DNA from 2 places in the Aquitalea sp. USM4 genome. Region 1 is predicted to be linked to the other one. Evidence: riboswitches for the same ligand, from Rfam matches in the RefSeq annotation. Region 1 holds a riboswitch; the other holds the start of a gene.
What was found. Region 1 has a riboswitch for cobalamin ahead of DKK66_RS08400 (TonB-dependent receptor). Riboswitches for the same ligand answer to the same signal wherever they lie in the genome.

Region 1 (15,875 bases):
TAGGTCCAGGCTGCCGGAGCACCGCCGTTTTTCATGGCGGCGTTTTCAGCCGGCAGACCGAAGGCGTCCCAGCCCATCGGTTGCAGTACGTTGAAGCCTTGCAGGCGCTTGAAGCGGGCCAGCACATCGGTAATGGTGTAGTTGCGCACATGGCCCATGTGCAGCTTGCCGGACGGATAGGGGAACATCGACAAGGCGTAGTACTTGGGGCGGCTGGCGTCTTCGACGGCCTTGAAGGCGGCAGTGCGCTGCCATTTTTGTTGCGCTGCGGCTTCGACTTCGCGCGGGCTGTAGGTTTCTTGCATGGCGATCTTTAGTCTGGAAAGGCTGAAAACAAAATGGCGGACTGCCCAAGTCCCCGCCTTGCAGGGCAGCTTGGGCAGTCCGTCGCAAATTCAATCGGGCCATTATAGCGGCCAGAGGGGCATGTCGATAAGAGCTGCACAAAAACAAACGCTTGCCCCCGTTGCCGCCAGCCCTGGCAAACCCGGTGCCGGCCAGTCGCCACACAGGCTGCACCAGGCAGCGGGCCATCACAAAGGCGTTTGCATTTTTTTACCGGCAGCTGGCTGCCGGCAGTTCAGCGCGGCAGCTGCTTGCAGCGCTCCAGTGCTTGCAACAGCCGCTGCAAAATGCATTCTTCCCACAAGGAGTGACCGGCAGCTTCCACCAGCTGGAATTCGGCCTCCGGCCAGTGGCGGGCCAGTTCGTGCGCCGTGGCCGGCGGGCAGATCACATCATGACGGCCTTGCACGATGATGGCCGGCAAGTGACGGATGCGCGGAAGCTGTTGCAATAACTGCCCTTCGGGCAGAAAGATGCGGTGGATGAAGTAATGGGCTTCCAGCCGCGCCAGTGGCAAGGCCAGATACTCGCTGCCGGCACGCAGCATGGTGTCGGGTTGGGGACGCAAGGCCACGCAACTGGCCTCGTAACGGCCCCAGCTGCGCGCCAAGGGCAGGTGGACTTGCGGGTCGGGGTCGCACAGGCGGCGGTAATAGGCTTGCAGCAGCTGCCCGCGCTCGGCGGGCGGAATCGGTGCGACAAATTCCTGCCAGGCTTCCGGGTGAAACTGCCCCATGCCGTGCATGAACCAGTCGATTTCACTTTGCCGCCCCAGGAAAATGCCGCGCAGGACCAGGCCTGTCACCCGCTGCGGGTAAGCCTGGGCATAGGCCAGTGCCAGCGTACTGCCCCAGGAGCCGCCAAACAGCAGCCAGCGCTCGATGCCCAGATACTCGCGCAAGCGTTCGATATCGGCAATCAGATGCGCCGTGGTGTTGTCCCGCCATTCACCACGCGGCACCGAACGGCCACTGCCGCGCTGATCAAACAGGATGGCTCGGTAATGGGAGGGATCAAACAACTGGCGACTGGCCGGGGCACAGCCATCGCCCGGCCCGCCATGCAGGTAGAGCACGGGCTGGCCATCCGGCGCACCACATTGTTCCCAGTACATCTGATGCAGGCCATCCAGCGGCAGCATGCCCTGGCTGAAAGGTTCAATCGGCGGATAAAGCATTGCGCTCCAGACAGACTGCCTCAGCAAAGCTGGGTGGTGATGTATTCCCACTCGGTCTGGCTGACCGGGGTAATCGACAGGCGGTTGCCTTTTTTGAGCACCTGCATCTGCTCCAGCGGTGGGTGCTGCCGTAACAGGGCAGGTGTCAGCAGCGGGGTCTTGCTCAGGAAGCGCACGTCAACACACTGCCAGCGCGGGGCCTCGGGCGTGGATTTGGCGTCGAAATACGGACTGGCCGGGTCAAACTGGCTGGAGTCGGCATGGGCGCTGCCCACCACCTCGGCCAGACCGGCAATGCCTGGCTCGGCACAGCTGGAATGCCAGAACAGCACCCGGTCGCCTGCCTGCATGTCATCACGCATGAAATTGCGCGCCTGGTAATTGCGCACGCCGGTCCACTCGAATGCCCGCTGTGGCTCGGCCATCAGGTCATCAATCGACGTTTCGTCCGGTTCGGACTTCATCAGCCAATAACGCATGGGAAATGTCTGTTAATCAATGGAAGGTGGTCTTAACAATTTACGCCATCTTGCAGCAGCTGTGTTCGATTAAGCTTGAAAGCAGACAAACAACTGCGGCCGTCTGGCCCTTGTACACCGGAGAGAATCATGAAAAGCCTGTTGATTGGCGTATTGCTGGCCAGTGCATTGAGCGCCTGCGTCGTTGTTCCACCACGGGTTGCCTACCGACCTGAAGTCGTTGTCCCGGTTGTAGCCGTCCCGGCCTATGGCTATGGCCACCACTGGGAGCGATAAACAACCGCCACGACCTGCCACAATCCCGCCCACAGCCTCCGTCAGGAGGCTTTGGCGCGCTGGCGACGGGCAAAACGATGCAGGCCGCTTTCGGTCAGCAGATAATCCAGCTGCACATCCCAGGCTTCACGCGGCACCTGCTGCACCCGCTGGCAATCGTAAGCCACGCCCACCAGCAAGGGCTTGCCGTAGCGACGTGGCCGCTGCCGGAAAGCCAGACTGCTATCGTAAAAACCGCCGCCCTGCCCCATGCGATAACCGTCCTCATCCACCGCCAGCAATGGCACCAGCAGCACATCCAGCTTTTCCGCCCGCAAGCAGGGGCCGTCAAACTCCACGATGCCGTAGCGTGCATGGCGATACCACCGCCCGTCCCCCGTCAGACGCGAGAACCACATGCGGCGGCCACGGGCCGGAATTTGCGGCAACCATACGCTGGCACCACGCTGTAACGCGCTACTGAGCAGGATTTCCACATCCAGCTCGGAACCGGCCGCCAGATAACCGCCAATACGCCGCCCGCGCCGCAATAAGCGGCTGGCATGACGTGCCACCGCACGCATGGCCTGTGCACGGTAAGCGGGCGTCAGTGCCATGCGCTGGCGACGCACGGCCTTGCGCAGGGCAATCTTGTCGTTAACGGCAGTGTCGGGAGTGGACATGGCGCAAGCCTGACAATCAAGGGACAAATGAAAACGACCCGGAGCAAGATGCGCCGGGTCGTGGAAGGGAGACCCCCGCGAGTGTCGTTTGGGCATAATTCGCTTGTACCCTGTTTCCAGGGAGGGCTACCTGCCAGTCACTTCGGGCGCATCCTCGAGGGACGCGACACACCCGTAACTCACGCTGGCGGCCAAAAGCGAACGCATTGGTACAAAGGAATTGTTAGCCTTCACGAACACCGCAGGGGATAAGCTGATCTGGGTGTCTGCCAGTTCCTGCCTGAGAGTAAGAAATCAGAACAGGGCTTGCTGGCTTTCGCGAAGCGCTGTATCAGCTGCTTCGCTCATGTTGCGTATTTTACGCTGGAATGAAGCCATTTCCAAGCCCTCTCCCACTTTGGTACGCAACAAATCATGGGCAATGTTCAAAGCAGCCATGATGGCGATCTTGTCGGCATCCATCACCTTGCCGTGCTGCTGGATCAGATCAATCTTGCCTTGCAACAGACGTACCGCCTCCAGCAGGGTTTCACGCTCATCCACCGGCGAGCCGATGGTGAAATGACGGCCCAGGAGTTCAATGTCGACCTGCACGATATCGCTCATTCTGCCTCTCCTTCAGCCTGCTCCGGTTCCTCTGCCTTGGGCAGACGTTCTACCAGCGCGGCCACGCGGCTGCGTGTTTCGTTCACGCGGAAATTCAGCTCGGCGTTTTCCTTCAGCGCTTCAGCCAGCGCCTGGGCAAAACGGCCGTTCTGGGTTTCCAGTTCCTTGATGCGGGCAACCAGGGCCTGCACGCGGGATTCGAGATATTCCAGTTCCTTGTCCATGGCGGCGAGGATAACGGCCAGCTAGTCCAGCGTCAAACCCAGTCTGTGCCGTGCTGTGTCCAGCGTGGCACACAGTGCCGCTGCACCTTGCGGCAAACGTGGCCCCGGAATGGTCAGCAGGTCCTCATCCAGCACGTAACGGGTGTCTGCCGCCACGGCCGGCAGGGCGGACCAGCGATCCCACATGCGCAGGATGTCAGCGCGTGCAGCCAGCATCACCTGTGGCCGGGCCGCCACAACCGCCTCCATGCTTACTTGCGGTGCGGCTTGCCCCAGGCTGCCAAACACATTGCGCCCGCCACACAGTTGCATCATGGCACCCATGAAGCTGCGCTGGCTGACGGTAAAAATGGGCGCGGCACTGATCTGGTAAAACACGCTGACCGGTGTACGGCGGGCATAGCGCTGGCGCAGCGTGGCCAGTTGCTGGCGGTAAGCAGAGGCCGCTGCGGCAGCCGTGGCCGGGTTCCCGGTAAGGCGGCCCAGGCTTTGCATTTCTGCGGCCACATCATCCAGTTGCAAGGGATGGCTGATGAACACGGCCACGCCCAGCTGGCGCAAGCGCTCCAGCTCGCGCAGGTTGCCGCCGTCCTGCCAGGCCACCACCAGGTCCGGCCGCTGGCGCAGTACCGCTTCCAGGCTGATGCCGCTATAGCCGCCCACCCGCGGCAGGGCACGCGCTTGCGGCGGGTAATTGCTGTAGTCCACCGTGGCCACCAGCCGTTGGCCGGCACCAATGGCGTACAGCATTTCGGTGGCATGGGGCGACAGGGAAACAATACGCTGCGCCGCCTGCGGCAGGGTCAGCAGTTTGCCACTGGCATCGGGTGCACTGACTGCCGCCCGGGCCGGGCCGACGCACAACAGCAGCCACAGGGCAAAAGCGCGCAACAGCATCAGCCGCCCTTGAGCGACAAGGGCAGCCCGCAGGCTACCAGGGTGACATGCTGACAGCGGGCCGCAACGTCCTGGTTCAGCCGCCCCAGCAGGTCGCCATACAGGCGTGCCATGCGGCTCATCGGCATCACGCCCCAGCCGATTTCATTGGTCACCAGCAGCAAGCGGCCCTGTACTGCATCGATGGCTTCCAGCAGCCACTGCCGCTGCCGGGCGAATTCCACTTCGTCGAAGCTATCGTCCGGACCGAAAAAGCGCATCAGCCACATGCCCAGACAGTCCACCAGCAACAGGCCGTCTTCCTGGTCGTGGCCCAGAATCAGCCCGGCCAGGTCACGCCCGGCTTCCTGCACTTGCCAATGCGCAGGCCGTTGCAGGCGATGCTGGCGCACCCGTTCGGCAAACTCTTCGTCACGCACTTCGGCGGTAGCGATATAGCAGACCGGGCCGCCATGCTGGATGGCCAGGTGTTCGGCATGGCGGCTTTTGCCGGAACGCGCACCGCCGGTGATCAGGTGGGTCATGCTGTGTTGTCCATGAAATCAAACAATAAAGCCGAATCCGGCAGCATGCTGCACACCGGATTCGGCCATGGATGTTGTGCTTGCCGCCAGTTCAATCAGAAAGCATAGCGCAGGCTGGCCTGCATGTTGCGTCCATCTGCCGGATACAGGTAAGACGCGGTAGACGAAGTGTAGGTCGCAGTACCGGCGTAGCTGGCATAGCGCTTGCCCAGCAGGTTGTTGATGGCCAGCGAAGCCGAGATGTTCTTGGTGAAGTCATGGCTCAGCTTGGCGTTGAGCACAGTGTAAGAAGGCAGTTGATACGGGAAGGTATTGGACTGGTCGTTATCCATGCGCTGCTTTCCGACATACTGCACAACCACGCCCAGCTTGCTGGCACTGTTTACCTGCCAGCTCAGGCCAAGATTGGCCAGCCACTTGGGCACCATGGGAATGGTGTTGCCGGCCAGGCCGCTGCCTTGCCGGAAGGTGGCTTCAGTCCAGCTGAGGTTGCCATTCAATTCCCATTGCGGGCTCAGACGCCAACGCCCTTCCAGCTCCAGCCCCTGATGGCGGGTGGGTGCCAGGTTGGCATTGGCACCATTGCCGTTGTCTGCAAACGGATTGTAGGCAATTTCATTGCTCAGGTCGCTGCGGAACAGCGCTGCCTTGGCACTGGCCTGCGCAGTTTTCCATTCCACCCCGACTTCGGCATCATGGGACTGCTGTGGCAGCAAGACGGTACCGCCGGTGAAGGTAGCTTCATCTGCATTGGCAAGGCGGAAGCTCTGACCCCAGTGTCCATAAACCGACCAGCTGGGAGACAGATCCTGCTTCAGCCCCAGCAACCAGGAATGCAGGCTGGTATCCAGCGCCGGAACGCTGCTGGCCGACTGCTTGATGATATCGTTCACTTCTTGCTGGCGCGCCCCCAGGGTCAGGGTGCCACCGGTCCAGGGCTTGAACATGCTATCGACAAACAAGCCCTGATGACGCTGAGTGGTGCTGTAGCTGGAATAACCTTGCACATTTGCCGTGCTGTTCAGCCAGTCTGCGCCCAGCGTCACATTGTTCTGGCCAATAGGCAGCTTGTAACGCAGGCTGGCATTGTTTTCACTCAGCCAGCGCTGGTCGGTACTGCTAGTGGAAACATAGTCGCTAAAGGTATTCTTGCTGCGGTGGGAAATATCACCATACAGCGTACCGGGGCCGATATCCTGGCTGAACGATGCTCCGGTGGTGGAGCTGCTGGCGTCCATATAATTTTTGGGGGTGGACGTAGCGGTAGGATTGCTTGCCAACGGATTCTTGCCACTGGCAGGGTCAGCATCCAGCGAGCCGGGCAAGCGCAGGCCTTGCGAGCTGGTATTGGCAAACAACTTGATGTCACCGCCATCGTGCCGGAAAGTCAGCGTCAGGCCACCGGTATCATTGCGTTCCTGATTGTTCTGACGGTAATTGTCGGTTTTCATCGAATGCACATAGCCATCCAGCGCCAGGCCGTTGGCACCGACATGCAGGTCCGCGTCCAGCTGGCGCAGATCATAACTGCCACCGGTCACACTGATGCTGCCGCTGGTGCCATTGGCCACACCGGACTTGGTGATGATGTTGATCACCCCACCGCTGGCGCCGCCGCCATAGGCAACACTGCCAATCCCTCTTACCACTTCGATGCGCTCGATATTCGCCAGGGCCACACCGCTCAGATTGGGTGCAGACAGATCATTGGTATTCTGACGCACACCATCTACCAGAATCAGGGTATTGCTGATGCCGGTCATGCCGAAGCCGCGCATATCCACGGCAGCGGCGCTGGACGAACCACTGTTGTTGAATACATGCACGCCAGCCAGTTGCGACAGGACATCCTGCACCGTCGTGGCGGCACTGCCGGCAATCTGCTTGGCGGTGACCACGGTGACGTTGGCTGGCAGATCTGCTACGGCCTGCGGCACACGGTCGGCACTGACAACGACCTCCTCACCCTGGAATGAAGGCAGGCTATCGGCCTGGGCCAAGGCGATGCAGGCCAAGGACACCAGCAGGGCCAGTGGTTGGGGTTTGAACATGGAACACACTCCTGGAACAAGGATCCGGCAGGGCCTATTTGCCACTGCCACAAGAAGTGCGAAGAGGATGGCTTGCGCCATGAGAATGGATGACATCGGGACGGACCGCCAGGTCCGCCTGCTGTTTGCCAGATCGCCTCCCCGCGATATACAGCGACCGCCTGCCATGCGGCAGACGATAAGGGACAGGCCGGTCTCCGGGCTTGGTCTTGCGCTGTCGCGCCTTCCCGTTGCTGATGGGCAACAGTGGCAATGGCGACAACTGGGCCGGTATCCACCAGCCAGACCTTACCGTTGCGGGGGCAGCGCCGGCTTGTACCGGCTTCCCGTTTCATCCGGATCATGCAAATCCGGACACCTGTCCGGCAGCGATTATACGGCAGAATGCAGCGAAACCGCGGCAATCTGGCACGAACAGTCTTGATATGCAACAAGCAATGCCAATGCCATGGCGGCATTCAGCTTGCCGTGCTGCCCCCCCATGTCTTAGAGTCGCGCTCTAGTCCATGCCAACCTCGAGAAACCGCACCATGTCCCAGGCCATTGCCCTTCCTGCCCACGCTTTTCATGAAGCCGCCCTGCAACGCCAGAATTCGCTGACCAAACCGGCTGGCAGCCTGGGTGTACTGGAAACGGTGGCCTGTCGCTTTGCTGCCTGGCAAGGCAAAACCATTCCGGTGTCCCTGCAGCCGGCCATCACCGTGTTTGCCGGTGACCACGGCGTAACAGCGGAAGGCGTGTCCGCCTATCCGTCCATCGTGACCGGCGAAATGGTGAAGAATTTTGCTGCCGGTGGCGCTGCCATCTGCGTGCTGGCCCGCGCCATTGCCGCACGGCTGGAAGTGGTGGATGTGGGTGTGCTGGGTCAACTGCCGGAACTGCCCATTGTGCAGGCCAAGGTAGCCGCTGGTACCGCCAACCTGGCAGTGGAAGCCGCCATGACGGCAGAACAATGCGCTGCCGCACTGGAAGTGGGCCGCGCTGCGGCGCGTCGCGCCGTGGAACACGGTGCCAATCTGCTGATTGCCGGTGACATGGGCATTGGCAATACCACGCCGTCTGCCGCGCTGATCTGCCGTCTGACGGGCTACAGCGTGGACAGCATTGTCGGCCGTGGCACCGGCATCGACGATGCCGGCCTCGTCAACAAGCGCCGCGTGGTGCAACAGGCGCTGGACCGTCTGCACGGCCAGTCACTGGATGGTCAGGCCGTGCTGGCCGAACTGGGCGGGCTGGAAATTGCCGCCATGGCGGGTTTTTATCTGGAAGGCGCGGCACTGGGTGTGCCTGCGCTGGTGGATGGTTTCATTGCCAGCGCCGCCGCCCTGGCGGCCCGCGCCATCGACCCGGCAGTGGCCGACTGGCTGCTGGCCAGCCATTGCTCGGAAGAAACCGGCCACAAGCTGGCACTGGAAGCACTGCAACTGAACCCGCTGGTGGCACTGGGCATGCGGCTGGGCGAAGGCTCTGGTGCCGCCACCTGCGTGCCCTTGCTGCAACTGGCCATCAAGCTGCACGCCGAAATGGCCACGTTTGCCCAGGCCGGTGTCACCGAGAAAGACTGAGGCATGAACCCCTATACGCTCACCTTGCTGCGCCACGGCGAAATCGACCACGACGGCCGCCTGATCGGCCGCACCGACCTGCCACTGAATGAGCTGGGCTGCGAGCAGATGAGCCGCAGCTGGCAACGGCTGAACCAGCTGGCACCGGTCACCAGCATGGCTACCTCGCCGCTGCAACGCTGTCGCGAGTTTGCCGTGCATCAGGCCCTGCATGGCTCCTTGCCGCTGAAGGTGGACGAACGCTTTGCCGAATTCGATTTTGGCGACTGGGACGGCATGTCGCGCGCGGTGCTGTCCGGTCAGCATCCGGACTGGGGCAGCCGCGTGGCGGCGGGCGAACTGATTCCGCCCGGCGGGGAAAGCTATGAAGTCTTCCGCACCCGGGTGCTGAGCGGATTCAGCGAATGGATTCAGACCGCGCGTGGCAGCCACCGGGTACTGGTATGCCATGGCGGGGTGATTACCGCCCTGTTGGCCGAGCTGCTGGGCACCGAATTCGACGTGGCCAAGCTGATGACCGTGCAGCGCGGCGGCTTTGCCCAGCTGTCCATTCTGGAAGGCCACCCGGCCTATCTGATGCATCTGGAAAGCCCCGGCGAAGCATGAGCCAGCCGACAGCCGCCCCTCGCGCCCGCTGGTGGCAAAGCCTGATTCTGGCCATCCAGTTCCTCACCCGTCTGCCTACACCGCAGCTGCGCAGCTTCCACCCGGAATGGCTGGCAGCCAGCGCCTGCTGGTTTGCGCCGGTCGGCCTGTTGCTGGGCAGCCTGCTGTGGCTGGGTGTGTGGCTGGGCAGCCTGCACGACTCCTGGCTGGGGGCACTGGCCGGCCTGTTGCTGTGGATAGGCATTACCGGCGGCCTGCATCTGGACGGCCTGGCCGACCTGAGCGATGCCATGGGCGCCGCCCATCGCTCGCGCGAGCGCTTTTTCGAGGTACTGAAAGACCCGCACGTGGGCAGCTTTGGCGTGATTGCGCTGATTTGCGCCATCGTCAGCAAACTGGTGCTGCTGATGTTGCTGGCCAGTCAGCCACAGCAGCTACCCGGCCTGCTGCTGTTACCGGCCTGGGCGCGGCTGTTTGCCCTGTTCTGGTCGGCCACCCTGCCTGCACTGGCACCCGGCAGCGGTGAACGCTTTGCCTGGCAGCCGCAATGGCGGGCACAGGTCATCGGCCTGCTGGCCTTGCTGGGTCTGTCGCTGTGGCTGGCCCCGGCTTTGCTGCTGGCACCACTGGCCGCCTTGCTGTGGCGCGGCTGGCTCAAGCGCAAGCTGGGTGGCATGACCGGCGACTGCCTGGGCGCAGGCATCGAAGTGTGTGAAATCCTGCTGCTGGGCCTGTTGCTGCTGCCGCTACACCAGCCGGGGTCGTGGTAAAAGACTTGTCATCCTGCCGTCACGGTGTGGTGATGTAAGCGCCGGATACTTGCCCGCATCCACCTTGAGGGAGGAGCGCGCATGCAACTGGACATCTCGCACGACCCGGCACGGCTGGACCGCGCCATGATCCTGCAATTCCTCACCACCCAGGCGCACTGGGCCAGCGGCATGGATGCTGCGCTGCTGGAACGCGCCATCCAGCATTCCTTGATCATTGCCGCCTATCAGCAGCAGCGGCAGATCGGCTTTGCCCGGGTGATTACCGATTACGCCAGCTTTGCCTATCTGTCTGATGTCTTCGTGCTGCCCGACTGGCGCGGTCAGGGCGTGGGACAGGCGATGATCCGCGCCGCACAGGATCATCCGCAATTGCAACAGTTACGCCGTTTCTTGCTGGTTTCGCGTGATGCCGGCGGCTTTTACCGCCAGCTGGGTTTTACGCCCTTGCAACACGGGGAACGCTATATGGAATGGCAGCGCGGTGCAGCAGAAGGGCGCTGGCTGCGTGGCCACCGCGCCCAGCCCAAGGCAGACCAGGCGGCCTGATCAGGGCAGCAGGTCGGGCCGCGCACCCGGATGCTGCTTGACCACACTCCATGGCAGCACACTCCATTCCGGATATTCGCAAGCACGCGCCACGCGGGCGAAAGACGGCCCCAGCGTCAGCCCCTGCGGCGTGGCATACCAGCTGACAAACTGCCACACCTGCGGGTCGCGGTAATCGCACTCGTCCTCCTTGCCCGGCTTGGTTTGTGCCGGATACAGCCGCGTCATGGTGCTCACCAGCCAGGGCGCCAGTACCTTCTCCTCGTACTGATAGTCAGCCCGCTCGCCACTGGCCTTACGCGCCAGTTGCGGTTTGCCCTTGCCTGCCCATAGCAGGTCTTCAAGTTGCAGCGGCTTGCCGCTGGCTACCTCCAGCGTCAGCGGATTATCAGCAAAATCAGGATGCGCGCCACCACAGTAATAGCTGGTGAAAATACTGACACTCAGCAGCTTGCTACCCAGCAGACGCGGCGTCACGGTTTGTTCGAAGTCGGCCCCGGCAGTCCGTGCGCCGCCCAGCTGGCAGTCAAAATAACTGGCGACTTCCTGCCACTGCCGCTCGGCCAGCAACTGGTTGATGCGCTGCAGGCTGGCCTGTGGATAACCATCCACCACGCGGAACAGGCGGATCTTGCTGACCGGCTCGTCCCACCATTGCAGGGTATAACCCTGCACCCGCTCGCGCTTGCCGGCCTTGAGTGGCAAGTCCACCATGCGGGCATAGTCGTAGCCGGAACGCTGGCGCACCGGATTGAGCGCGCTATCGCTACTGGCCGGCCACTGCGCCTGAGGATAGGCACTCAGGCTGACCGGCACCGGCTTGGCAGCCTTGGGACCATGCCACTCCCCCACCCAGCCACCGTTTTGCGGGCGCAGGGTAATATCATTGCGCTGTTCGTCGTATTGCAGGTTTTCACCCAGTTGCAGGCTGCCATCAGCCTGCTGCTTGCCGGTGAGGGCGATATCGCGGTGATGCTTGCGATAGAAATAGCGCCCCTCCACCGCACCGTCCTTGGCAATGTCCAGCTCCATCACCACCGCAGCCTGTCCCACCTTGCCTTGCAATAACTGCGGTGCCGCCAGCACACCGTGCGCCAGTGTCAGCAACAGTAACCCACCCAGCTTGCGCATCATCCTTACCCCCTTCTTCAAGCACACCGTGCCACAGCGGCACAATGCTGTCAGTACAGCACAGAAAACGATAGCCTGCAGGCAGCATGCAAGCTGGCAGAGACCGCAAGCTGCCCATAGCGGCGGACAAGGCCTGCCCGGCGTGAGCGCACCGTTGCCAAAGCAGTCGGCTTGCGCTACAGATTAGGAAAGAGAACAACACACAGCCCTTTACCAGCCGGCCACCCGTTCGCGGGTTGCACGCAACAGGATTCATCTGCCATGAGTCTGCCAGGCAATTATCTGGATGGTCGCAGCCAGATCGGCAAAGCCGTGATGCTGCAACGCAATGTCCATCATCTGGTGTTCACCGACGGGGTGCACACGCATCGCTATCCGGCACGGGAGGTCAGTTTTCACCCCGGACGGGCCGGTCGGCCAGACCGGCTGCAATTGCCGGACGGCGGCATTATCGAAGTGGCCAGCGCCTATCAATGCCAGCAACTGACCGGCCACCTGCCACTGGCCGCGCGCCTGCTGGAGGGCCTGCGGCGCTGCTGGCCGCAGCTGCGGCTGGCTGGCTTGCTGTTGTTGCTGCTGGCCTGCTGGTTTGGCTACCGCAACGGCCTGCCCTGGCTTGCCAGCGAAGCGGCACGCCGCACCCCGCCAGCGGTGGAACAGGCGATGGCCAGCGCCACCCTGGGCCTGCTGGAGAAAACCAGCACGTTGCGCCCTTCCCGCTTGCCGGACAGCCGTCAGCAAGCACTGCAACAGCAATTGCAGCAGCTGGTGCCGGGCAACAGCCCCTATCGTTATCACTTGCAGCTGGTGGATGCGCGCGAGCTGGGTCCGGACATCATCCCCTTGCCCGGCGGGCAAATCATTGTCACCGACCAGCTGGTACGCAATAGCAAAAGCCCGCTGGAAATGCAGGCCATGCTGGCCCATGCGGTGGGCCATATCGAGGCGCGGCATGGCTTGCGCGGCCTGATCCGCTCCGGTGGCGTGTCGCTGGCAGTCAATCTGTTTGGTGGCGACCGCTCGACCCTGCTGGCCGTGGCACCCATTCTGCTGGCGGACATGAAATATCCGGCCGACTTTGAGGCCGAGGCCGACGCCTATGCCAGTCGCCTGCTGGGTACACAAAGCCTGTGCGCGCGTGATGCCTTGCTCGTGCGGCTGGACGGGCCGGACCATAGCGCCGCCGCCCTGCTGGCCGCCCACCCCGGCAACCGCCAGGCAGACACGGCCAGCCACTGCGCGGCGCAGGCTGGCTGAGGACTCAGGGCTGACGCAAATCGTGGTGATGCTGCCACCAGCGCCAGCGCAAGCGCATGTCGTACCACACCGGGCGCAAGCCCAGCGCAAACAGCAGCAAGGCCAGCGGCAGGGTAAAGGCATAGCCCAGATGCTTGAAACCCAGCGCACCCACCACACCGCCCAGGAAGAAGGCCGTCAGAATCATGCTGTATACCCACAGCCGGCTGCGGTTGGATTTGATGTCTTTGATCTTGGGGCTGTGCAGATGGTTGTAGTAACTCATCTTGGTCAGTTCGATACCGATATCGGTGGCAATGCCGGTCATGTGGGTGGAGCGCAGCAGGCCGCCGGACAGCTTGGTGACAATGGTGTTGTGCATGCCCATGATGAAACACAGCAGCATCACGGTGGGAGGCGTGAACAAGCCCTTGTGGCTGGCCAGCCCGGCCCCCAGCACGCCAAACAGCAGCAGGAAACCGGCCTCTTCCATCATCGACACCCCATAGCCACCGCGCAGGCGCTGGCGTCTGGCCCACAGGATCAGCCAGGTGGAGTGCATGGCACCGCCAATGAAGCACAGCAGCATGATCAGCATGGACAGCGACAGGCGGACTTCACCCAGAGCCAGGTCGTCGGCCATGCCGGACACCACCCCGGATACATGCGAGGTGTAACGCTGCACCGCCAGGAAACCACCGGCATTGAGCGCGCCGGCAATAAAGGCCATTGAGCCGCCCAGCTGACGCAGGACGCGGTCGTTGAACGCGCCACGGTCCAGCAGGCGGGTGATATTGCTTGAACGTCGGGACATAGCGAACCATGAAAAAACGGCAAGGCGGGACAACCGCCATTGCCGTTCATCATCCATCCTGCAAGCCCCTGCTGACAAGCCTGATTGCCAGCGCGCTTGCGGCAGCGCAATGCTTTGGCGTTGCGCCCTGCTTCGTCAGTACCGCTTAGGTCGGCAACAGCACACCGTCTTGACCGCCGCGATTAATGGCAAGGCTGCAAGGCAATCCCAGGTGTGAGACGCTTTTGCAGCGCTTGCAGACGCTCGGCCTGCTGCGGCTCCAGCGCCTTGAAGCTGAGCACCGTCGCGGCAGACTTCTGCCCTTTCTGCTCGATGGCCACCTTGTCAAAGCCTGCGGCTTTCACCCTTGCCTGCATGGCCTTGGCAGCAGACTCCTGGCCGAACAGGCCAAGCGATACGCTGCCCTTGAATTCCGCGCTGTGCACGATGTAATTGTCAAAACCCTTGTCTTTCAATTCGGCAGACAGCGTCTGGGTTTCAGACTGCGTAGCCAGCGGCGGGTGATAGACCCAGAACTTGCCATTGCCCTTGGCCTCGCCCTTGCTGCTTTCCACCAGTTGCTCGGGCTTGAGCTTGAGGCCGGGCAAACCACCCTTCACCCGGGTCAGCAGCCTGGCATCCAGCGTGCCCCAGTCGTAGCAGGCCAATGCCTTGCTCGGCTCGGCCTTGATGGCTTCGGTCTTGGGTTTTTCAGCCGTTTTCCCGGCGGGCTTTTCCACCGGCTTGGCTGGCGGCAGGTTCTTTGCTTCAGCCTTGGCGGTGGCTGCCGATGCCTCAGCCTTGGCCGGTTTGGCGGCCACCGGCTGCGACGCAGCCTTGCTGAGGTCTTCCGGCTTCAGCGCTTCGGTTTGCGGCATGGATGCCAACACCTTCAGCGGCGCACTGGCCTCACCGGCCGGGGCGGAGGCCGGCTGCCAGTCGGCCGGTAACAGCTTGACCTGCTCCGGGCTGATTTCCTGCGCATGCACGTCCGCCGGCGGGCGTTGCTTGAAGCTGCCATAACCGGCCACCGCCAGATTCAGCACCACAATCAGTACCAGAAACCACTTCATGATTCGCACGCTACTCTCAAGAGTCCCATCAGCACGAGATTATCCACGATCGTCGCCGGGACGGCGAGTTGCGCAGCAATGGAGGCGGCATCGCCACCGGTCAGCAGCAGCTGCGGCCCGGTGCGCCCGGTATGCACAGCCAGCTGCTGGCACATGCGCTCGATGGCACCACACTGGGCTGCCAGCACACCACTGGCCAGCGCGTCTTCAGTGCCTTGCGGGAAGGCTGTCACCTGGCCTGCAATGCGGTCCAGCTGGGCGGTTCCCTGCGCCAGGCTGCGCAGCATCAGCGCCTGACCGGGCAAAATCATTCCGCCCAGATAATCGCCTTCTGCACTAAGGGCTTCCACCGTCAGTGCCGTACCGGCACAGGCCACCACCACATCACCGGCACACAGGCTGCGGGCTGCCAGCACCGCCAGCCAGCGGTCAGCGCCCTGCTCGGCGGGATTGCGGTAGTGATTGCGCACATCGGCAAAGCTGGCTGCAGAGCGCACCCATTGCACCGGACAGGGGGCGGCCTGGGTGATGGCATCGGCCACCGCCGGACGGGCCACTGATGCGGCGTAAACGCTGTCTACCGGCCAGGCAGCCCATTGCGTGGCCAGCTGTGCAATCTGCTCATGACTGACCGCACCTTGTGCCTGCCAGCATTCGCCATCATGTACGCCCCATTTCAGGCGGCTGTTGCCTGCATCCAGCAGCAGCTTCATGCGCGGCTCCGCAGGCTGACTTCACCGGCATGGAAGATACGCAGGCTGCCATCTGCCATTTCCACTTGCAGCGCACCGTTTTCCGCTACGCCTCGGGCAATGCCGTCCACCGGTTCGCCATGGGAAAAACTCAGCCGCACCGGTGCGTTTTCGTGGCTGGAGCAGCGAATCCAGTCTTCGCGGAAAGCAGCAAAGCCT
Region 2 (15,875 bases), 1.6 Mb from region 1:
GGTCGCCGGAGTGCAACCGCGCTACGTCGATATTGGCGGCCTGGGCGCGGCGGTAGCAGTCTTCCTGCTGGTCCAGCGACAGTTCGGCGGTGTCGAGGATTTCGGCACCTTCACTGCAATGCTGCAGCATGTCGGTGGGCACTAGCGAACCGGCGTACAGCACCATGCCGCAACTACCCAACAGGCGCGCGCCGCGCAGGGTGATCAGGTCGGCGGCACCGGGGCCGGCACCAATGAAATAGACTTTCATGAATGACGTTTCTCTCTCGCCTGACGGCGGATCAGCATGGTGGCCAGGTAACCGCTGGCCGAGGCGTCCAGCTGGCTGACATCCGGACACAGGATTTCATCGCTCAGGCCGATGCGGCGGGCAAAGGCACAATGCTGGGCAATACCCAGCCGCGACAGCAGGGCCAGTACGTCCGGCAGACGCTGGCCGATTTTCATCAGCACCACGATGTCGTGGCTGGCGATGTCCGCTTCCAGCGCGGCCATGTCGTCCGGGCAGGGCAGAATCAGCATGCGTTCCTTGCCTTCACCCAGCGGCCAGGACAGCGCCGAGGCGGTGGCGGCAAAGCTGGTGACACCGGGAAAGGTGGTGTGGGCAAGGCCGGGCAGGCGTTCGCGCAGCGCGGCCAGCAGGTAGCCGTAGGTGGAGTAGGTCATGCTGTCGCCGATGGTGAGATAGGCCACGTTATGGCCTTGCTCCAGTTCGGCAGCCACGCTGGCAGCCAGCGCGGCGTAGTGGTCGGCCAGCAGGCTGCGGTCCGGGTCCATGATGAATTCCACGTCACGGAATTTGCTGGCGTCGACGGGCAGGCCGGCCAGACATTGCTGTGCCACCGATTGCTCGCTGCCACGTGCGCGCGGCAGGTAGATGATGTCGGCCTGCTGCAATGCCTGCAGCGCAGCCACCGGTATCAGCCCGGCCTGGCCCGGGCCTACGCCCACGCCAATGAAATGTCCCAGTTCACTCATGTGTGTCTCCGGCGGCTGCGCCCAGCGGCGTGCCGTCCATGCTGAACAGCCGCACTGCCACGCGGCGGGCGCTGGGCAGTCGGCTGTGCATGCGGGTGGATACCCGCTGTTCTATCTCCATCCAGAAGGCTTGCGCCTGCGGATGGCCTTGCAATATCTGCACGATGTTTTCCACCGTATTGGCCTGGCGGATGGCCTGTACCAGCGCCGCGCTCAGGCCCAGTTCCTGCGCCAGTTGTGCCACATCGCCCATGGCCATGCCGCTTTTGCCGGAGTGGGTGTCCCATACCGTGGGGTCCAGCAGCTTGGCCAGCTTGCCGGGGTGGCCCAGCACCCACAGTGTGTCCAGCACCCGGCCTTGTTCCTGCAGGATGGTTTCGGCCTGTTCCAGCGAGCTGCCGACAAAGTTGGCAATCTGCACCACCTGCTTTTTCGGCAGGCCCAGTACGTCGGCGGCGTAGCCTCGGCCTATCTTGCCGGGGGTGAAGGCGATGGCGGCAGGCAGATCGCCCAGCGCCACGCGGATATACACCTCGATGGAAGCCATCCAGGCTGCCAGTGACATCGGCTCGACAATGCCGCTGGTGCCCAGGATGGAAATGCCGCCGACGATGCCCAGCATCGGATTGAAGGTGCGTTTGGCAATGCGCCCGCCCTCCACGCAGCCGATGGCCAGGTCAAAACCGGGGTCGGCACGGCCGGCCAGCACCTCGGCCATCGCCCACTGCATCATCTGCCGTGGTACCGGGTTGATGGCCGGTTCGCCCGGAGGAATGCGCAGGCCGGGCAGGGTGACCGTGCCCACGCCTTCGGCGGCGATAAAACGCAGCTGGCCGCTGCCATTGCATCGCACCTCGGCAAAGATGGTGGCGCCGTGGGTGTTGTCCGGGTCGTCGCCACCGTCTTTCAGCACTTCGGCGCGCGCGGTGTGTTCATCCAGCAGGTCCACCGCCTGTATCGGCACGCTGAGGTAGTAGTCCGGGTCGGGCAGGCTGATGTCCACTTCGCTGGCGCGCACCCCGTCCAGCAGGCAGGCCAGCGCGGCTTTCACTGCCGCCGTGGCACAGCTGCCGGTGGTGCGACCGCGGCGCAGGCCGTTGGGGGCCGGCACCGTCAGGTCGTAGGGGACGCGCCGTTCGTGGGTCATGCCTCTTGCGCTGCCTGTTGCTGCTGGTAAACATGGCCGATGGCGTCAATCATCAGCGCATTGACGATGGTAGCCGCCCACGGCGAGCCGCCACGGGTGCCGCTATTGGTGATGCGCGGCACTTGCAGCAGGCCGCGCAGCGCGTCCTTGCATTCGCGGGTGCCGACAAAGCCCACCGGCAGTCCTACCACCAGTTGTGGCCGCCAGCCGTGTTCGCGCACCAGCCGTACCAGTTCCATGATGGCAGTGGGCGCGTCGCCAATGGCGACGATCACGTCATTGCCAAACTTTTCCCAGGCGCGGCGGATGCCGGCAGCAGAGCGGGTGAGGCCGTGGGCCTCGGCCAGCAGATAGGTTTCCGGGTCGTGCACGCCGCACCAGGTTTCCACCTCCAGCTGTTGCAGTACCGCGCGCTTGAGGCCGGTTTCCACCATGGTGACATCGGTGACGATGCGGCGGCAGCGCAGCAGGGCGCGCATGCCGATGGCGGCTGCGCCGGGGGAGAAAAACAGCTCGTCCACGCTGCTGAAGTCGCCGGTGGTGTGCACCAGCCGGTGCAGCGCGGTGTGCTGTTCTGCCGGAAAGGCGGACCAGTCACGCCCCTCGCGGATGATGCGCATGCTTTCCGCCTCGATGGGGTGCGGCACATAGGGCGGCCAGGCGGGCGCGGCGGCAGGGGTGTTGTCCTTGGCCAGCAGGCCGCGCACCTTGCCGTGATGGCCTTGTTGCGGCGTGCCCACTTGCTGTTCGAAACCGATGATCTGCACCCGGTATTTGCACAGCGAGCAGTTCATGCTGGCGCGGCCTTCCACGCCTTCCTGCGCCCGCTCCAGAAATACCTCGGCCACATGTTCGTGCACGCCCAGATAAGGCGCGGCCAGCACTTCGATGTCCGGGCAGCGCGCGGCCAGATCGTCCACCGCGCCGTAAATGCGCTTGACCAGCACGCCATCGAACAGGAAGTAAGGCAGCACCACGATGCGCTCAAAGCCCAGCAGGCTGGCCGCTTTCAGGCCATCGGCCACCAGCGGGCGCGCGGTGCCGGAATAGCAGACAAAGGATGCGCCAAAGCCCATGCCTTCTTCCAGCATACGGGTGAGTTTGGCGATTTCCGAGTTGGCGTCCGGGTCGGTGGTACCACGGCCCACCACCACCAGGCAGCTGTCGCCACGCGCTACGGTGCGCGTTGAACGTGCCTCGGCCTCGATGATGCGCAGGCGGCACAGCTCCAGCAGGCGTGGGTGCAGGTCCATGGCCGCGCCAAAGTGGAAGGCGGTGTCCGGGTGTTCCTGTTGCAGCGCCAGCAGTTCGCTGGGCATGTCGTTCTTGGCATGGGTAGCGGCCAGCAGCACGCCGGGGGTCATCACCACCGTCTTGGCACCATCGGCAATGGCTTCTGCCACCGCCTGGTCGATGGTGGGCGTGGCGAATTCCAGAAAGCCGTGGTAGATACGGCGCTGCGGTGCACGCTGGCGCATCAGCTCAACCAGCGACATGAATTCGGCGATACCGGCCGGGTCGCGGCTGCCATGCCCGGCCAGCACGATGCTGTAGTCCTGCGTGCTCATTGCGCCTGCTCCGGCGTGGGCAGATGGCTGGGCTCGATCTGGCTGGCCATCGGCGTTTTGGTGCGGATCAGCATGATGCTCATGTCCGAGCAGCGGTGTTCGGCGCACTCGGCCAGCGTGCCGTGCCATTCGGCTTCACCACGGGTGAGGTTTTCCCACACTTCTACCTGCTGGTCGGCCGGAATGCCGTTTTCCAGCAGGTAGGCAGCGATATGCCAGGGCATGAAGGAGCGCGCTTCGTCCCAGGGACAGGGAATCACGATGGCATTGCGCTGGTCTTGCAGCACATGCACCAGATGGCGCTTGAACGGGGTGAGGTCGCCACGGCGGTGGAAGGTGATGAAGGTGGTTTCGTCAAAACACACCTTGGCACGCGAGGCCAATACCTGGGCCGAGGACAGGCCGGGCATGGTTTCCACCGGGTGGCCGCAGGCGCGTTCCACCCGTTCCAGATACTGGAAGCCGCTGAAATGGATGTCGCCCATGAATACCACCACGCAGTTCTTGCCGGCGTGGTGCAGTTTGGCCACTTCGTCCAGCTGGGCCACCTGGTCGCGGTAACCCATCTGGATGACCTGGGCGCTGTCCGGAATCAGCGGGCGCACCACGTCGATGACGGCGTTGAAACCGGCGACGACGTCGGCATTGGCAATGAGGTCGGCCGAGCGGCGTGGCAGGTAGCCGATATCGCCGGGACCGGCACCGATGCAGATAATCATGTCTGTTCCTTTATGCAGCGCGACGGCATCAGCCCAGTCGCGCCTGAATCGTGATGGTGAGTTGTTCGCTGGACAGCTGCTCGCACGGCAGGTATTCCGCCCGCATGGCCTGGGCCAGCTCGCGGGCGCGGCCCAGCTTCACATAAGCTTGTTCGGTATCCAGTACCAGCGCTGGAATGGCGGCGTCGGCCAGCTCGCCCGCCAGTTGCAGGCTTTGCTGCCACGGGTCGGCATGGTCTTCGCCCAGCGCCACATTGGCGCGGCCGTCGCTCAGCACTACCAATAGCGGCGATAGGCCCTGCGCGCCCTGACGGCCCAGCGTGGTGGCAGCCAGTTGCAATGCATGCGGCAGCGGGGTGCGGCCACCGGTGGGCAGCGCGTGCAGCGCCTGTTCGGCCTGTTCCACCTGACGGGTGGGCGGCAGCACCAGCTCGGCCTGACGGCCACGGAAGGCGATGACGGCAATCTGGTCGCGGCGCTGGTAGGCGTCCTGCAGCAGGCTGAGTACCGTGCCCTTTACCTGTTCCATGCGCTGCTGGGCGGCCATGGAGCCGGAGGCGTCCACCACCAGCACGATCAGATTGCCCTGTTTTGCCGTGCGCACCTTGTTGTGCAGGTCGGCGCGGGTGACGGCAAATTCCGCCGGATTACGCTGGATGGCATGGCGCAGGGTGGCGTCCAGTGCCAGGGCCTGCGGCTGGGTACTGGGCACGGCGCGCACGCTGTGACCCCGCCGTGCATTCAGCACCGTGCTGCGGCGGCCGCTGGCCTCGCTATCGCTGCTGTGGCTGGCCAGGCGGATGGTGCCGATGTCCTGCGGTGCGCGGGCGGCAAACACCTGTTCGCTGCCGTTATCTGCTGGTGACTGCTGGTCCTGCTCGTCGTCAGCGGGCGTGTCTTGCTGCTCGCCCGGCTGTTGTTCTGTGGTGGCGGCGTCATCGGCTGCGCTGGCGGGCGGCGGCGGATTTTGCGCTTGCTGCGTCAGCTCGTCCAGCTTGTCCTGATCCAGCCCGCTTTGCTCGAAAGGCTTGCGGCGGCGGCGGTGCGGCAGCACCAGCATGGCGGCATTGCGGATGTCTTCGGCGCTGACCTGTGCCCGCGCATCCAGCGCGGCCAGTGCCCGTGCCGCCTTGTGCAGCACGATGTCGGCGCGCAGGCTGGCCACTTCGAATTCGCAGCACAACTGGCTGATGAAGTCGAACAGGTGCTCGCTCACCGTCACCGTGGCCAGCATGGCCTGGGCCTGACGAATCTGCTCCTGCAGCGCGCTGCCATCGGCCTGCCAGCGGGCGGCAAAAGCCTGCGGGTCGGCTTCGAAAGCCAGGCGGCGGCGTACCACCTCGCTGCGGATGGCGGCATCGCGCGGGGCGCTGACGTCCACCATCAGGCCGAAGCGGTCCAAGAGTTGCGGGCGCAGTTCGCCTTCTTCCTGGTTCATGGTGCCCAGCAAGGTGATGCGCGCCGGGTGGCTGATGGACAGGCCTTCACGCTGCACGGTGTTGACGCCCATGGCGGCCACGTCCAGCAGCACGTCTACCAGATGGTCGGCCAGCAGGTTCACTTCGTCGATGTACAGCAGGCCGCGGTGGGCATTGGCCAGCAGGCCGGGCTTGAACGCCTGGCGGGCCTGCTTGAGTGCCTGTTCAAAGTCCAGGCTGCCCAGGACGCGGTCTTCGCTGGCACCCAGCGGCAGGTTGACGAAGGGAATAGCAGCATCTTCCGCCACCGCGTGTTCGCCCTGACAGCAGCTGCATTCGGGCAGGGGAGAGGCCGGGTCGCAGTTAAAGGCACAGCCCGGCACGCGGCGGATGGGCGGCAAAATGGCCGCCAGCCCGCGTGCAGCGGTGCTCTTGGCACTGCCCTTGTCACCACGGATCAGCACACCGCCTATGCTCGGGTCGACCGCACACAGCAGCAGCGCCTGCTTCAGTTGTTCCTGACCGACGATGGCGGCAAACGGATAAATCTGTTTCATGAGCGGCCTTGCGGATGTTCGCCACGCGCTTCGAGCATGGCTTCGCTATTCAGATGCAGTTGTTGCAGCGCGGCCAGGGTTTCCGGCCTGGGCTGCTGCCACAGCTGGCGCTGGGCGGCTTCCAGCAGGCGTTCGCTGATGGCATTGAGCGCCCACGGGTTGCTGTCGGCAAAAAACTGCTGCATGGCCGGGTCCAGCGCGTAGCGGGCGGCCAGTTCCTCGTATACCCAGTCGTCCACCACATGGGCGGTGGCATCGTAGCCGAACAGGTAGTCCACGGTGGCGGTCAGTTCCAGCCCGCCCTTGTAGCCGTGCTGCTGGATGCTGGCAATCCACTTGGGGTTGGCCACGCGCGAGCGGAACACGCGCAGCACTTCTTCCTTCAGCCCGCGCACTTGCGGCTGGTCCGGGTTATGGCTGTCGCCAAAGAAGGCGCGCGGCTGACGGCCGGTCAGGCTGCGGATGGTGGCAATCATGCCGCCGTGGTACTGCAGGTAGTCGTCGCTGTCGAAGATGTCGTGTTCGCGATTGTCCTGATTGTGCAGTGCCACTTCCACGCCGGACAGGCGATGGCGCAGCGCGTCGCGCGCATCGGCCCCCTGCACGTGGCGGCCATAGGCATAGCCGCCCCAGTTGAGGTAGGCGGTGGCGAAGTCGGCATCGGTCTGCCAGTTCTGCTCGTTGATCAAGGGCAGAATGCCGGCACCGTAGCTGCCGGGCTTGGCACCGAAGATGCGTAGCAGCGCCGGTTCGGCGGCGTGGTCGGGCAGGGCTTGCAGCAACTGCTGGCGCATATCGTCCAGATAATGCTTGCGCAGGTAGTTGTCGGCCGGGTCTTCGTCCAGCATGGCCACCGCCTGCACTGCGTCGTCCACCAGCGCAATCAGCTGCGGGAAGGCATCGCGGAAAAAGCCGCTGATGCGCACCGTGACGTCAATGCGCGGGCGGCCCAGCTCGGCCAGCGGAATCACCTCGATACCGGCCACACGGCGGCTTTCGGCCTGCCAGCGCGGACGCACGCCCAGCAGGGCGAGGATTTCGGCAATATCGTCGCCATGGGTGCGCATGGCGCTGGTACCCCACACGCTGATGCTGACCGATTCCGGATAGCTGCCGGTTTCCTTGCGATGGCGCGCCAGCATTTCATTGGCCAGCTGGCTGCCCACCTGCCAGGCAGCTTGCGAGGGCAGGCCGCGCGGGTCTACCGAATAGAAATTGCGTCCGGTAGGCAGGATGTGCGCCATGCCACGGGTGGGCGCGCCGCTGGGGCCTGCCGGCACATACCCACCGGCCAGACCGCGCAGCAGGTTGTCGATTTCCTCGTGGGTGCGCGCCAGATTGGGCAGCAGTTCGCGCTGGATATAGGCCAGCACCTGTTGCAGGGCCTGGCTGTTACCGGCCTGCGGCAATACGGCGGCAATGATGGCGGGCAGCGGCGAGCTGACCGGGGCCAGCAAGCGGGCCACCAGCTGGCGGGCCAGCTGGTTGATGTGGTCGATGGCATCGCTGCGGGTGTGCAGCAGTTGCGGGCTGCTCATTTCCAGCGGGGCGGGCACGTTTTCCAGGCGGCGGCCCTTGTCGTCCTGCAATGCCTCCCACTCCACCCCCAGCGCGGCGGCCACGCTGGCGGGCAGGCTGGGCACAGCCAGGTTGGGCAGGCGGGTGAGGGCGCACAGCATGTCCACCAGTGCCTCGCCCTGCGGGGCCTGACCGAGAATGTGCAGGCCGTCGCGGATTTGCGCCGCGCCCAGTTCGCACAGATAGCCGTCGATATCCTCGATCAGGTGGGCCACGTCCACGCCCTCCATCTTGGCCAGCGTCAGCGGCACGCCGTCGGCGTTCAGTGTGTTATCCCATTCGTGGGCATGGTCGTGGCCGTGATCGTGATGATCATGATCATGGTCGTGGTGATGGTGCCCGTGTCCATGGTGATGATGCCCATGGTCATGATGGTGATGATCATGTGCGCCATGGCTGTGCGCTGCGCCCTTGGCCACCGGGCGGAACTGCATGCCGGCTGCCTTGGCTGGCGTCGCTTTCCCGGCTTTGGCTGGCTGGCTCAGACGATAGCCCGCTGGCGCTGCCTTGGGCGCATGCGGGTGGGCATGATCATGGCCGTGGTGATGGTCGTCATGGTCGTGCTCATGTTCATCATGGTGATGATGGTCGTGCCCCAGCATGGCAGCCAGATCGCTATCCAGCTTTGCTTCCTTGATCAGGTCCCAGATTTGCTGCTGCAACAGTGGCAGCTTGTTCGGGTCCAGCATTTCCACCTGGTAGTACTCGTCTACCAGCTGGGTGAGCTGGGCCAGCGGGCCGTAGGTGTCGGCGGTGGTCATCGGCGGGGTCAGGTGGTCGATGATCACCGAATGGGCGCGACGCTTGGCCTGCGAGCCTTCACCCGGATCGTTCAGGATAAAGGGGTAGAACATGGGCATGTCGCCCAGCAGCGCGTCGGGGAAGCAGTGCTCCGACACGCCCACGCCCTTGCCCGGCAGCCATTCCAGCGTGCCGTGCTTGCCCACGTGGACAATGGCGTCGGCCTGCCATTCGTCGCGCAGCCAGCAGTACAACGCGTAGTAGTGATGGGTGGGCGGCAGGTCCGGCGTGTGGTAGATGGCGTCCGGGTCCATGCCATAGCCACGTGGCGGTTGCAGCGCGACAAAGGCATTGCCCAGCTCCATGCCGGCAAATACCAGCTGGTCGCCATCCACATAGGCCGTGCCGGGTGCTGCGCCCCAGCGTTCCAGCATGCGTTGTTGCAGCGGGGCGGGCAGTTCGGCAAACCATGTCTGGTAACGCGCCAGCGGCACGCGGGCCACGGCATTGCGTAGTTGCTCGGCGCTCAGGTAGTCGGTGTCGTAACAGCCGCGGTCGATCAGGCTGTGCATCAGCGCGTCGCTGCTCTCCGGCAGCGGGCCTATCCGGTAGCCATCGGCCTGCATCGCCTGCAGCAGTGCATACAGCGAGGCGGCGGAATCCAGCCCCACCGCATTGCCCACTTGCGAGGCCTTGCTGTTGGAGTTGGTAAAAATAAAGGCTACCCGCTTGTCCGCCGCCGGGGTGTGCTTGAGCCGTGCCAGCCGGGCGGCAATGCCGGCCAGACGGCGCATGCGGTCCGGCAGTGGCTGGTAGTCGCTGCTGGCCGGGTCTTCCGGCTTGAACGATACCGGCACGCCGATGATGCGGCCGTCGAATTCCGGCAGCGCCACATTCATGGCGGTGTCCAGCGGGTTCAGCCCGCGTTCGGATGCTTCCCACTGCGCCTGGGTCATGCTGCTGGTGATGGCTTGCAGCACCGGGATGTCCAGCTGTTCGAAGGCTTCTACTGCCCAGCTGGCCTGGGTGGCCCCTTCGGCATTCACTTCGCCCATGGCAAAGGAGGTGGTGTTGATGAGCACGCAGGGCTGGCCGGCACGCGGGTCGCGCAGCAATTGCAGCGCAGCAGGCAGGCCCTGCTCATCCTGGCTGCGCAGCGAGGAGGTAAACAGCGGCAGCGCGTTGATCTGCCGCTCGGCCAGCATGTCCACCAGCATGTCGATGAAGCGGGTGTTGCCGCTCAGCCAGTGGGCGCGGTAGAAGCTGATGGCCACCGTGGGCCAGCCGGGCTGGCGAATTTCACACCAGTCATCCAGGCTGCAGCCGTCGGACAGTTCCGGGTGATACAGGCCGTGTTCCGGCAGTGCGGCTGGCGGCAGGTAGCCGTGGCCGGTGAGCAACAGGCGGTCGGACAGATAGCGCATCAGCTGCGCCATATTGCTGCTGCCACCGGCTTGCAGGTAGGCATTGGCATCCTGCTGGATGGCCGGGGGGACGGTGCTGAGGGCGGCCAGTTCCGGGTCCGGCTCGCCGGTGCCGCTGAGGATGATCAGCGCCTGTCGTCGTGCCAGCGCCTGCTGGCGCAGGGCATCGAAAGCGGGGATGGCCTGCACCCGGCCAAGTACGCGCAGCAGCAGGATGCGGGCGCTGGCCAGCGGGCCGTCCAGCAACTGCTGCATCTGGTTTTCATCGGCGATGTGTTGCAGGGCAAGGCCGGACACCGGGCTGAAATCCTGCGGCCAGTGGACGCGGCCCAGCGCGGTAAGGTCGGTGCCGGCATGGCTGAGCAGCACGATGCCGCCAGTATTGTCATGCGTCATTGCGGGCTTTCCGTGCCGACATCGCCCGTGCCCAGGCGATGGAAAATCAGGGGTTCCACTGGTGTGCCGCCTTGCAGGTGCTCGCTGACAATGCGCTGTACTGCACTGGCATCCACCTTGCGATACCACACGCCCTCCGGGTAAACCACCATGATGGGGCCTTCCTTGCACACGGCAAAACAATGGCTGCGCGTGCGTTTCACCTTCAGACCGTCGCAGGCGTCAATGGCCTGGCCCAGTTGCTTGAACATGGCCTCGGCCTGCTGGCCGTTTTCGGTACAGCGCGGGCCGGTACACATCAGCACGTGTTTGTAATGCAGTCGCATGCGGTTCTCGCGGCAATCACCCAGCCTGTTGGCCGGGCAGGGTGTCAAAACGTTTCCACTTGTAGATGGCGGCGGACAGCGCCCAGGTGAGGGCAAACAAGGCCACCACGAAATAGCCGAAGTGGGCCAGATTGTCGTTGAGCATGGCCACCACATCCCAGGCGCCGCCGCTCAGCTTCAGCTTGTCGGCAATCAGGCCCAGGGTTTCCAGCCCGCCTATGCACACGGCCACCAGTACCGACACCAGGGTGATGGTGAGGTTGTACCACAGCTTGCGGATGGGGTTGATGAATGCCCAGCCGTACACTTCCACCATCAGCATGCTGTCCAGCGTGTCCACCAATGCCATGCCGGCGGCAAACAGCACCGGAAACACCATGATGTTCCACAAGGGAATGCCGTCCGCGCTTTGCGAGGAGGCAATGGCAAACAGGCCGATTTCGGTGGCGGTATCAAAACCCAGGCCAAACAGCAGGCCGATGGGCAGCATGTGCCAGCTTTTGCTCACCATGCGGAACAAGGGCCGCAGCAGGCGCGACAGCATGCCACGGTTGCCCAGCAGGATGTTGAGCTGCTCGTCACACACGGCTTCACCCGCGCGGGCGCGGCGGAAGCTGTGCCAGATACCGCGCAGCGCAGACAGGTTCATTGCGGCCAGCGCCAGCAGGAAAAAGGCGGAAATGCCGGTGCTGATGGCCCCGCCGATTTCACGGAAGCCGTTGATCTGGTCTTGCAGCGCACGGGTGGCAAACACCACCGCAGCCACCGCGGCAATCACCAGCAGGGAATGACCGATGGAAAAGAAAAAACCCACGCACAGCGGTTGCTGGTTTTCCTGCATCAGCTTGCGCACGGTGTTGTCGATGGCGGCGATATGGTCGGCATCCACGGCATGGCGCAAGCCCAGCAGATAAGCCAGCAAGGCGGTGCCCAGCTGGGCCGGGTGGTCGGCAAAGGCGGTGAGTGCCCAGGCCCATACCAGCAGATTGGCTGCCAGCAAGGGCAGCAACACCAGTAAATGACGGGAGCGGCGCTTGCCGCTGTAAGGTAAGGAAGAACGCAGATCTGCTTGCATGATGCCCTCGGAGACGATACGTCGCCGCAAGCGAGGGCACTGTCCGCCGGCAGTGGGCGGCATCGTGCAATCCCCCGGTACACCCCGCCCGGATTCAGCCTGCGTCGACACGTATGACGGCCGGTCTCCTGGCTCGCGCTTCTTTACCCGGCATCGCCTTCCCGGATGGGCCGGTGGCATGTGATGCGGACTCGTCGCTTACAGTTGCGGGGGCAGCTGCGGTGTCTCACCGCATTCCCGTTTCACCCCGATGGGGCACCGTCATGGAAGCGGGCATGATACGTGACAAGCGGGTAAATGGGAATTCTGCCGACTGATTTTCAAGGCTTTTCCCATTGACCAAGTGCGGTTTCCAGCCGCAGCCAGCCCGCTTCGTCGGGTGGAAGGCCAAGGCGCAGGCTGGGGCCATCGGCAAAGCGGCGCACCAGAATGCCTTTGCTCGCCAGAAAGTCGAACAAGGCCGGGCAGTACGCCCCGTGCAGCCACTGGAACAGGCGGCTGCCGCCTGCCGGAGTCAGGCCGTGGTCTTGCAGTAGCTGCTGCAAACGCTGGCTGTCGCGGGCCAGTTGCCCGCACATGGCTTGCTGCCAGACGTGGTCCTGCAAGGCCAGTTTCACCACTTCACGCGCCGGGCCGTTGATGCTCCACGGCCCGATGGCTTCGGCCAGCTGTTGCAGCAGGGCCGGCCAGGCAAACACAAAACCCACCCGCGCGCCAGCCAGGCCAAAGAACTTGCCCACTGATCGCAGGATAATCAGCCCCGGCAGGCCCACATCACCCAGCAGGCTGTGTTCCGGTGTGGCGTCCATGAAGGCTTCGTCGATGACCAGCCAGCCGCCCCGGCTGGCCAGCCGGGCACGCCAGTCTTGCAGCCGGGCGCGGGAAAAGGTGGTGCCGGTGGGGTTGTTGGGATGGCACAGCAGCAGCACGTCCAGTTCATCAAGCGCCGTGTCGATGTCCTCGGGCGCATGACGGCTTAGCGTGTGGCCGTGCTGTTCCCAGTGCCAGGGGTGTTCGGCATAACACAAGGGCAGCATGCCCACCCGGCAGGGCGGGCGCAGCGTCGGAAGTAGCTGGATGGCAGGCTGGGAACCGGCCACCGGCAGCAGTAGCGGGCTGCCGTAGTAATCCGCCGCGGCTTGTTCCAGCCCGTCGTCCTGTTCTGGCAGGCGCTGCCAGCTGCGCGGGCTGATGGGCGGCACCGGCCAGCCTTGCGGGTTCAGTCCGGTGGACAGGTCCAGCCAGTTTTCCACCGCAATGCCGTATTGCTCTGCGGCACGCAGGATGCCGCCACCGTGTTCAAGCATGAGAAAAACTCCAGTTGAGCAAGCCAGCCAGCAAGGCCAGCGCCACCCACAGCCACAGGCTGCGCTGTACCAGCGCGATGGCGCGGGCGATGTCCTCGGCCACCGGCGGGCGTTGCAGGCCCAGGGTGGGGCGCTGTTTCAGCTTGCCGTGATAGCTGGCGGCACCGCCCAGCAGCACACCCAGCGCACCGGCACCGGCGGCCATTACCGGCCCGGCATTGGGGCTGTACCAGGTGGGGGCCTGGGCGCGCCAGCATTGCCAGCCCTGACGGGTATGGCCCAGCAGGATGTAAGTCAGCGCGGTGAGGCGGGCGGGAATCAGGTTGAGCACATCGTCAAAGCGGGCGGCGGCCCAGCCAAAGTGCAAAAAGCGTTCGTTGCGGTAGCCCCACATGGCGTCCAGGGTATTGGCGGCGCGGTACAGCACCACGCCGGGTGCGCCCAGCAGCAGAAACCAGAATACGGCGGCAAAAATGGCATCACTGCCGTTTTCCAGCACCGATTCGATGGTGGCGCGCGCTACCGCAGTTTCGTCCAGTTCGCTGGTGTTGCGGCTGACGATCATCGACACCTTGTAGCGGGCCAGCGGCAGATCGCCAGCGCGCAGCGCATCCAGCACGGCTTGCGCATGCTCACGCAGGCTCTGTGCGCCAATGGCCAGATACAGCAGCAATACCGAGGCCAGCTGCCCGATCCACGGTAAACGTGACAGCCCGCAGGCAAGGCCGGTCAATGGCAGCAGCAACAGGCTGATGCCCAGCACGCCACGCAAACGCATGCGCCACACCGGCTCGGCCTGGGGGACGGCCGGGTAAAGTGCATGCTCCACCTTGCGCACCAGGTAGCCATAACCCACCAGTGGATGCCAGCGCCGTGGCTCACCCAGCAGGCGGTCCAGCACCACGGCCAAAAACAGAAAAACAGCTGAAATCACATCACTCGCCTATATAATCGCCGGCTTCAGGACAGCTGCATGGCTGGCTGTCCATGGTCGAAAAAAGCGTCATTTTAGGGGGCTTCCCGAAAAAATGCGCGCCGGAGAACAGCATGTCTGCCAAAACCATCATGATTCAGGGCACCACTTCGGATGCCGGCAAGAGCACTTTCGCCACCGGCTTCTGCCGTTTGCTGGCCCGGCGCGGCCTGCGCGTGGCCCCGTTCAAGCCGCAGAACATGGCGCTCAACAGTGCGGTGACGGTGGATGGAGGCGAGATTGGCCGCTCGCAAGCGGTGCAGGCGCTGGCCTGCGGCGTGGAACCGCATACCGACATGAACCCGGTGCTGCTCAAGCCCAATAGCAATACCGGTTCCCAGCTCATCATCCAGGGGCGGGCGGTGGGCAATATGGACGCGGTGTCCTACCACGCTTACAAGCCGGTGGCGATGCAGGCGGTGTTGCAGTCGCACGCCCGGCTGGCCACGCAATACCAGTGCATCGTGGTGGAAGGGGCGGGCAGCCCGGCGGAAATCAATCTGCGCGAGGGAGATATCGCCAATATGGGCTTTGCCGAGGCAGTGGACTGCCCGGTGGTGCTGGTGGCGGATATCGAGCGCGGCGGCGTGTTCGCCCATCTGGTGGGCACGCTGGAATTGCTGTCCGACAGCGAACGCGCGCGGGTGGTGGGGCTGGTGATCAATCGCTTCCGTGGCGACCCGGCGCTGCTGCAGTCCGGCGTGGAGTGGGTGGAGCAGCGCACCGGCAAGCCGGTGCTGGGCGTACTGCCGTATCTGAATGGCCTGCATATCGAGGCGGAAGACAGCCTGGCGCTCAATCGTCCGCAAGGCGAACATGCGCCGCAGCAAACGCTGCGCGTGGTGGTGCCGGTGTTGCCGCGCATCAGTAATCACACCGATTTCGACCCGCTGCGCCTGCACCCGCAAGTGGAGCTGTTGCTGGTCAAGCCCGGTCAGCCGCTGCCGCCTGCCGACCTGATCATCCTGCCCGGCAGCAAGAGTGTGCGGGCTGATCTGGCCAGCTTGCGTGCTGCCGGTTGGGAAGCGGCCATTGCCCGCCACCTGCGCTATGGCGGCAAGCTGATCGGCATTTGTGGCGGTTTGCAAATGCTGGGCCAGCAGCTGCACGACCCGCTGGGGCTGGAAGGCGAGGCGGGCAGCAGTGACGGCCTGGGCTGGCTGGAGATGGAAACCACGCTGGCCACGCACAAGCAGCTGACGCGGGTGAACGGCCAGCTGACGCTGGGTGCGGCAGCGGTGAGCGGCTATGAAATCCACATGGGGGTCAGTACCGGTGCGGCACTGGCGCAGCCTGCGGTGCGGCTGGAGGATGGCCGCTGCGACGGGGCCATCAGCGCCGATGGCCAGATTCTGGCCACCTATCTGCACGGGGTGTTCGATCAACCGGCAAGCCTGGCCGCGCTGTTGCAATGGGCCGGGCTGGCTGCGCCGCAGCCGCTGGACTACCCGGCCATCCGCGAGGCACATATCGAGCGGCTGGCCGACATGCTGGAGCAGCATCTGGACCTGACACCGCTGGCGCGCTGGCTGCCCTGATTGGCCAGTCCTGATCGGCCTGTCCTGATCGGCCTGCTGTGGTCAGCCAGTTGTGGCATCTTGCGGCGGCAGGTACGGGTGGATTTCCACCAGCAGGGCCTGATGGCAATCCAGCAACTGGGGCAGCAAT

Region 2: it holds a riboswitch for cobalamin, as region 1 does, so the genes downstream of both, DKK66_RS15430 (HoxN/HupN/NixA family nickel/cobalt transporter) here and DKK66_RS08400 (TonB-dependent receptor) in region 1, are expected to answer to the same signal.

What each region holds. Positions count from the first base shown of each region.
Region 1 is NZ_CP029539.1:1,757,124-1,772,998, reverse strand. It holds gene leuS (leucine--tRNA ligase) at 1-305, opposite strand, end outside; gene pip (prolyl aminopeptidase) at 581-1,522, opposite strand; gene DKK66_RS08430 (EVE domain-containing protein) at 1,543-2,001, opposite strand; gene DKK66_RS20140 (hypothetical protein) at 2,131-2,277, shown strand; gene DKK66_RS08425 (5-formyltetrahydrofolate cyclo-ligase) at 2,319-2,939, opposite strand; gene DKK66_RS08420 (cell division protein ZapA) at 3,234-3,545, opposite strand; gene DKK66_RS08415 (hypothetical protein) at 3,542-3,769, opposite strand; gene DKK66_RS08410 (cobalamin-binding protein) at 3,791-4,666, opposite strand; gene cobU (bifunctional adenosylcobinamide kinase/adenosylcobinamide-phosphate guanylyltransferase) at 4,666-5,190, opposite strand; gene DKK66_RS08400 (TonB-dependent receptor) at 5,286-7,241, opposite strand; cobalamin riboswitch at 7,412-7,618, opposite strand; gene cobT (nicotinate-nucleotide--dimethylbenzimidazole phosphoribosyltransferase) at 7,772-8,806, shown strand; gene DKK66_RS08390 (histidine phosphatase family protein) at 8,810-9,412, shown strand; gene cobS (adenosylcobinamide-GDP ribazoletransferase) at 9,409-10,182, shown strand; gene DKK66_RS08380 (GNAT family N-acetyltransferase) at 10,264-10,731, shown strand; gene DKK66_RS08375 (hypothetical protein) at 10,732-11,865, opposite strand; gene DKK66_RS08370 (M48 family metallopeptidase) at 12,124-13,119, shown strand; gene DKK66_RS08365 (YoaK family protein) at 13,124-13,912, opposite strand; gene DKK66_RS08360 (SPOR domain-containing protein) at 14,095-14,964, opposite strand; gene DKK66_RS08355 (type III pantothenate kinase) at 14,961-15,677, opposite strand; gene DKK66_RS08350 (biotin--[acetyl-CoA-carboxylase] ligase) at 15,674-15,875, opposite strand, start outside.
Region 2 is NZ_CP029539.1:3,329,474-3,345,348, forward strand. It holds gene cobM (precorrin-4 C(11)-methyltransferase) at 1-250, opposite strand, end outside; gene cobI (precorrin-2 C(20)-methyltransferase) at 247-978, opposite strand; gene cbiD (cobalt-precorrin-5B (C(1))-methyltransferase CbiD) at 971-2,125, opposite strand; gene DKK66_RS15405 (precorrin-8X methylmutase) at 2,122-3,693, opposite strand; gene DKK66_RS15410 (cobalt-precorrin-7 (C(5))-methyltransferase) at 3,690-4,430, opposite strand; gene DKK66_RS15415 (putative cobaltochelatase) at 4,441-6,387, opposite strand; gene DKK66_RS15420 (cobaltochelatase subunit CobN) at 6,384-10,526, opposite strand; gene DKK66_RS15425 (ferredoxin) at 10,523-10,852, opposite strand; gene DKK66_RS15430 (HoxN/HupN/NixA family nickel/cobalt transporter) at 10,869-11,927, opposite strand; cobalamin riboswitch at 12,028-12,205, opposite strand; gene cobD (threonine-phosphate decarboxylase CobD) at 12,248-13,234, opposite strand; gene cbiB (adenosylcobinamide-phosphate synthase CbiB) at 13,227-14,168, opposite strand; gene DKK66_RS15445 (cobyric acid synthase) at 14,282-15,745, shown strand; gene DKK66_RS15450 (response regulator) at 15,788-15,875, opposite strand, start outside.